Regions from separate parts of the Streptomyces pseudoechinosporeus genome, predicted to be linked through region 1. Evidence: riboswitches for the same ligand, from Rfam matches in the RefSeq annotation. Region 1 holds a riboswitch; each other region holds the start of a gene.

Region 1 (2,193 bases):
TTCACCGAACTCGGCCTTGGGACCGCCCCGGCCGCAAAGATCTGGAGGCAATTGATGTCGGTCGATCTCTCCTTCTTCCGCTCGGAGACCTCCCAGCGCCTGCGCGCGGAAGGCCGTGTCGAGGGCCATGTCGAGGGTCATGTCGAGGACATCCTGCTGGTCCTGAGCGAGCGCGGCGTCGAGGTCCCAGACGACGTACGCGCGCGCATCACGGACTGCACCGACCTGGAAACCCTCCGAACCTGGCTCAAGCGCTCCGTCACGGCCGCCACTGCCGAAGATCTGTTCGCGGACACGAAGGCCTGACGAGCGGCGGCGAATGTCCCGGCCCGGCAACAGGGCCGGGCATCCTCCCGGCCCCGTCAGCCGGCTCAGCGACATGGCGAACTCCTGCCGCCCATGGGGCCGCAGGAGTTCGCTCATGAGAGCCCGTGAGGGCGGCGGTGAGGGCGGCCCGCCCATGGGCGCGCTCGGTCGATCCGGCGCCGAGGCCGCCCACAAGGCCGGACCAGATCAGTAAGGCCCGTTGACGTTGTCGATCGAGCCGTACTTGTCGGCGGCGTAGTTGCAGGCTGCCGCTATGTTCGCGACGGGGTCGAAGGGGTCCATCGACGTACCGGGCACGTGGTAGGCCTGGAAGGTCGGATCGATGGTCTGCAGGAGGCCCTTGGACGGCGTCCCGGCCACGGCGTTGGAGTCCCAGTTGTTGATGGCTTGCGGGTTCCCCGACGATTCGCGCATGACGTTGCGGTGGATGCCGTCGTACGAGCCCGGAATCCCGTTCTGGGCCATGATGTCCAGCGCTTCCTTGATCCAGCCGTCGAGGTCGTTCGTGTACGTCTTCTCGGCGGCGGGCTCGGCGGCGGGCGTGGCAGCGGGCTCGGCGGCGGGCGTGGCAGCGGGCGCCGCCTTCACCTCGTTTGCTGGCGTTTGGACGGTTTTAGTGCCGACCGTCAGCGTGAGGCCCGGACGAAGCCGCGCCGGGTCAGTGCCGATGACGGCACTGTTGGCCTTGTACAGCTTCTTCCAACCGCCGCTCACGGAGTGCTTTTTCGCGATCTTGGACAGGGTTTCTCCCGAAGCCACCTTGTGCGTGACGAGCTGGACCTGCGGGACTGTGGCCTGCGCCTCCTGGGCGACCTGTGTGACCTGCGCCGGCTGGGCGGCGCCGGCGCCGGTCGCCCCCATGATCGGGAGAACGAGCGCGGCTCCACCCGTCCCCACGGCGACGAAACCGCGGACAAAGGGGCGGGCTTTCGAACGACGGTGCTTACCTCGTGCGGACATGGCGAATTCCTCTCCGGCGCCTACGAGGTGAGCTGTCGGGTTCGGGCGGGAGATGCCCGGCCGCACGACGAATGCGACTTCACCCCAAGCCGTTCCGAAATCCGGACCGGCGACTTACCTGGTTCCCCCGCTCCTGCCGAAGCGCATGGATGGATGGGTTCCGGACGGCGGCAGGATTCGGCGTTCCGCCCGGATCGCCGAGAACGTATGCGAGAGCACACGCCCGAAACAAGCTCTGAAATCCCAGTGAGCCCCTTTTGAACTCGTCGAAACGAGGGGCAAATCGCCCGATTATTCCGGAACGCGATCCTCAACTTCCGTTCTGCAAAGCATGAGTTGCCGGGACGCCACCTCAACGCCCAATTCGCCCGAACGTGACCCAATTCACCCGATCAAGCACCACCAAGCCTGAACAAAGCGGCAATGAGGGCAACTCGGGCATTGTGCTTTTTGGGAGCCGTCCCGCGTTGGGCATGAAGTGGAGGCCGGAGCACCGGTGTTCGGGAAGCCGCCGAAGCGCGGCGAGGGGGCGCAGCCTCGGCCTCGTCGACGTAGTCGGCGGATGGAGCCGCGTACGCGCACGTGGCGTACGGCGGCTGCCCACAGGCAGGCAGTTCTACGAACGTTACAGATCGCCGGAATGTGTCACATACATCGGCAACGTCCCCTCCCCAGACGTGGCCGATACCGGGTGAGGTTTACTCGGCTGGACCGCGCCCGGTGACCCGGCGCCCCGGTGACCGCGACGGAGAGCGAAAGCGACTGATGCCGGACTGGACGTATCACCCGCTGCGCGGCGCGGCCGCCGCCGTCCTCGGCCGTCGCCGTTCGCAGCGAACCGCACTGCGGCTGCTGGCCTCGATCGGCTCCCGTCCCGTCGGCGCGCGGCTGATCGCCCGGGGATTC
Region 2 (2,193 bases), on a different contig from region 1:
GCCCGCCCAGGTGCTCGGCACGTACTGCCTCGGCGGCACTCTCACCTCCCGCCTGGACCGCGTCCTGCGCGAGGAAAAGGGTTACACCTACGGTGTGCGGGCGTTCGGCCAGGTGCTGCGCTCCGCTCCGGACGGCGCCGGCGCCGCGATGCTCGCCATCAGCGGCTCGGTGGACACGCCGAACACCGGCCCGGCGCTCGACGACCTCTGGAAGGTGCTGCGCACGCTCGCGGCCGAGGGCCTGACGGACGCCGAGCGCGACATCGCCGTACAGAACCTGGTGGGCGTGGCGCCGCTCAAGTACGAGACCGCGGCCGCCGTCGCCGGCACGCTCGCCGACCAGGTCGAGCAGTACCTGCCGGACGACTTCCAGGCGACGCTGTACCGCCAACTCGCCGCGACGGGCACCGTGGAGGCCACCGCGGCGGCCGTGAGCGCCTTCCCGGTGGACCGTCTGGTGACCGTCCTCGTCGGGGACGCCGCTCAGATCGAGGAGCCCGTCAAGGCCCTCGGAATCGGTGAAGTGAGCGTGGTCGCGGCCGAGTAGAGCCGCTGCACATCCCGGGGACCCTGAAGGCTGATGAGCCTTCAGGGTCCCTCTTTGTCCAAATTGATTGGATTGATTGGGAGTTGATATGGGGATTGTGTGTCTGCCCTGTGGCGTGCGCTACAAAAACCGTCATCCGTTTGTTGTTTGAGAGACGGCCCGCTTAGCGTCGGTCCGGCTGTTCGTCAGGCAGTGCGCCGCACCCGCGGCACCGGACAGTCATCGCCGAGTCCCCGTACGGCGCGAGCCAGGGGAGCCGGGGACCCATCGCAGTCCCTGGGGTGAATCGGGCGCCCTCCTGGAGGGAGCCCGTAGGAGACCTTCCTGCTCCGAACCCGTCAGCTAACCCGGTAGGCGAGAAGGAAGGAAAGGACCAGCCACTTCATGGCGTTCACCCGCGCCACCGGGAAGCACCGTCGCCCGAGCCGTACGAAGCGCACGTCCTCGAGGACCGTGGGCGTCGCGACGCTCGCCACCACCGGTGTCATCGGCACCCTGGCCGCCCCGGCGTTCGCCGACGAGTCCTCGGTCGAGCAGACAGGGCTGACCCAGGCCGTCACCATGGGCGACTCGGTCGCCGACCAGATCGACGCCCAGGCCCACGCTCAGCAGCAGGCCGCCGAAGAGGCCGCCGCCCGCAAGGCGGCCGAGGAGGCCGCGAAGAAGCGGGCCGCCGAGGAGAAGGCCCGGGCCGAGGCGAAGGCCAAGGCGGAGCGCGAGGCCAAGGAGCGCGCCGCCCGCGAGGCCGAGCGCAAGCGCCTGCTCAACTCCTTCGTCTCGCCGATCAGCGACTCGTACGTCTCCACCGGCTACAAGGCCGGCGGCTCCGTCTGGTCCTCCGGCAGCCACACCGGCATCGACTTCCACGCCGCCAGCGGCACCACCGTCCGCGCCGTGGGCGCCGGTACCGTCGTAGAGGCCGGCTTCGAGGGCTCGTACGGCAACCAGGTCGTCATCAAGATGAACGACGGCACGTACACCCAGTACGCCCACATGTCGTCCATCTCCGTCTCCGTCGGCCAGAGCGTCACCCCGGGCCAGCAGATAGGCCTCTCCGGGGCGACCGGCAACGTCACCGGAGCACACCTCCACTTCGAGGCGCGCACGTCCCAGGAGTACGGCTCGGACATGGACCCCCTCGCCTACCTCCGCTCGCACGGCGTGGACGTCTGACGACTCGGACTCACCGCACCGCTCCCGAAGGCCCCGGCTCACCGAGCCGGGGCCTTCGCGCATGCCGACGGGACGACTGCCTGTTCTGCGGCACTATGTGTCCAAAAAATAGCTGTGGATTCCGGCCCGCCATCGGAATTTCCGGCTCTCTGCAATAGAGTCACTGAACTGGCGTCAATCGACCGCGTTTCGCGGGGATTAAGGCGGAGGTCGGGTCATGCGTATTCCCGCGCACTCGGTATGCACGGCGATCCGTGACGACATCGTCGCGGGTGTCTACGAACGCGGCAGCCGGCTCACCGAGGAACTGCTCGCGCGTCGCTACGGCGTCTCGCGGGTCCCCGTGCGGGAGGCGCTGCGCACGCTGGAGGCGGAAGGTTTCGTCGTCACTCGCCGGCACGCGGGCGCCTGCGTCGCGGAACCCACCGAGCAGGAGGCCGCCGACCTGCTGGAGATGCGTATGCTCCTGGAGC
Region 3 (2,193 bases), on a different contig from region 1:
GCTCCGGGCGATCGGCCAGCCGTCCGCCCCTCCCATGGACAGAACCGAGAGTAAATTGTTTCCGAACGGAACAAATCTGAAGAGGGCGAAGCCGGGGACAAGGCAGGGGGCAAAAAAGTCCCGCCTCGGTGCGTACGGGGGAAGACGCACCGAGGCGGGACTGCCTGGGGGGGGCTCAGCTTCAGCCGAGCTGGGGGCCTCGGCTTCGGCGGAGCTGGGGCTCAGCTGACGCCGCTCTGGGGGCTGGGCTTCAGCTGAGCCGAGGGCTCAGGTTCAGCTGAGGTGCAGCTGCTGGCCCGGGTAGATGACGTCCGCGTTGTCGACGATGTCGTCGTTCAGCTTGAACAGCTTCTGCCAGCCGCCCTTGACGTCGTTCTCCGTGGCGATCTCGCTGAGGGTGTCGCCCTTGACGACCTTGTACTCGCCGTCGCCCTTCTTGACCTTCTTGCCGGTCGGGGTGGTGACGGTCTTCTTGGCAGCCGGGCGCTCCGCGGAGCGGGAGGCGCGCTCCTCCTGGGCCGGCGCGCTCTGCTGCTGGGACTGCTGGGTGTTCTCCTGCGCGGCACCGGAGTCCGAGGAGCCGCCGCCGGTGTACGCGGCGCCCGACAGACCCTTGCCGCAGACCGGCCAGGCACCCTTGCCCTGGCCCGCGAGGACCTTCTCGGCGATCTCGATCTGCTGGGCCTTGGAGGCCTGGTCGGCGGTGGCGGCGTACTTGGTGCCGCCGTAACCGGCCCAGGTGGAGGCGGAGAACTGCAGGCCGCCGTAGTAGCCGTTGCCGGTGTTGATGGACCAGTTGCCGCCCGACTCGCACTGGGCGACGGCGTCCCACTCGGAGGCGGTGGCGGCGGAGGCCGTGCCCGACACCATCAGCGGGGCGGCGATGGCGGCACCGGTGACACCGGCGAGCGTGGCTATGCGGGTGGCCTTGGACGGGCGACGGTGCTTGCCCTTGCCGGAAAGCAGCATGAAGTGATCCCCTCACCGACGCCTACGAGGTGAGCTGTCGGGTTCGGGCCTGGTGAGTTGCCCGGCCGTACGGATCGCTCCGCACGACTTCACCCCAAGCCGCACCTGGTCTCAACGACCGGGCCCGGCACTTACCTTGGGTCCCCCGCTCCTGCCTACGGCGCTTTACGCGACGACTGTTCCCGTACGGACGTTGGCAGGATTCGGCGTGACATCCGTCGGGGCCCGCTGTGGCGAGCGGTCACGACCGTAAACATGCGATCCGCCGAATTTCAAAGACGATCAGGGCCTTTGAGATCCATGTCTCACTTTCACCAAACCGGACATTCGGCCCGAACTGCCGCCACTTTTGGGCCGGTTCGGCACCTTGTCGACCGCTCAGTCTGTACCGAGTTCAAGGCGCTGACCGGGGAGGATGAGGTCCGGGTCGGCGCCGACGGTCCGCTTGTTCCCGGCGTACAACTCGGACCATCCGCCTTGGAGGTCAAGGGAGTCGGCGATCGACCAGAGACTGTCTCCGGAACGGACGGTGTACGAGCCGTCCACCGCGTCCACCTCGTCGCGCGAGGCGCTGTCCGCCCGCGAGGCATGCCGGCCGGCGGAGTCGTCCGTACGAGAGGCCGCAGCATCCTCTTCGGCACTGCCGCCGCGATGGCGGCCGGTGCCTGCGTCTGCGTCGCCTGTGTTTATGCTCTCATCGCCCGAAGCGTCGGCGTTCTGGCCGGAGTTGTCCGAGTCGCCCTCGTTTGTCGCATCTGCGGGCGAGCTGTCGGGGCTCGGCGATTCGGCGGTGGTGTCGCTGCCGGAGTCCTGTGACGAGTCGGTGGACGACTCGGACGTACCGGATGAATCACCCTTTATGGAGCCGTCACTTGACGTCTGCCCGGAACCTGAACCCGAGTCAGCGCCCGAGCCCAAGCCCACGCCCGGGTCCGCTTCGGTGGACGGGGTGGGGGTGGGCGTGGGCGAGTCCTGCGCCAGGCCGGTGTCGACGTCGGCCGAGTCGGAGTTCTGCGTCAGGCCCGCGACGAGTCCGCAGGTCGCCCAGGGGCTCGTACCCTGGTCCGCGAGGATCTTCTCGGCGACGGCTATCTGCTGCGAACGGCTGGCCAGGTCGGCGCTCATCGCGTAGTCGAGACCGCCGTACTGCTCCCACTCCTCCTGGGTCATCGAGAGCCCGCCGTACTCCCCGTTGCCGGAGTTGGCGCTCCATGAACCGCCGCT

Evidence for each region. Region 1 has a riboswitch for cyclic di-AMP ahead of ACYVO6_RS21985 (transglycosylase SLT domain-containing protein). Riboswitches for the same ligand answer to the same signal wherever they lie in the genome.
Region 2: another riboswitch for cyclic di-AMP. It lies ahead of ACYVO6_RS23920 (M23 family metallopeptidase); the one in region 1 lies ahead of ACYVO6_RS21985 (transglycosylase SLT domain-containing protein).
Region 3: another riboswitch for cyclic di-AMP. It lies ahead of ACYVO6_RS02990 (transglycosylase family protein); the one in region 1 lies ahead of ACYVO6_RS21985 (transglycosylase SLT domain-containing protein).

What each region holds. Positions count from the first base shown of each region.
Region 1 is NZ_BAAGPS010000016.1:218,986-221,178, forward strand. It holds gene ACYVO6_RS21980 (hypothetical protein) at 1-306, shown strand, start outside; gene ACYVO6_RS21985 (transglycosylase SLT domain-containing protein) at 514-1,287, opposite strand; cyclic di-AMP (ydaO/yuaA leader) riboswitch at 1,290-1,441, opposite strand; gene ACYVO6_RS21990 (hypothetical protein) at 2,053-2,193, shown strand, end outside.
Region 2 is NZ_BAAGPS010000023.1:117,215-119,407, forward strand. It holds gene ACYVO6_RS23915 (M16 family metallopeptidase) at 1-547, shown strand, start outside; cyclic di-AMP (ydaO/yuaA leader) riboswitch at 761-918, shown strand; gene ACYVO6_RS23920 (M23 family metallopeptidase) at 932-1,720, shown strand; gene ACYVO6_RS23925 (GntR family transcriptional regulator) at 1,938-2,193, shown strand, end outside.
Region 3 is NZ_BAAGPS010000002.1:120,731-122,923, forward strand. It holds gene ACYVO6_RS02990 (transglycosylase family protein) at 274-969, opposite strand; cyclic di-AMP (ydaO/yuaA leader) riboswitch at 974-1,142, opposite strand; gene ACYVO6_RS02995 (transglycosylase family protein) at 1,348-2,193, opposite strand, start outside.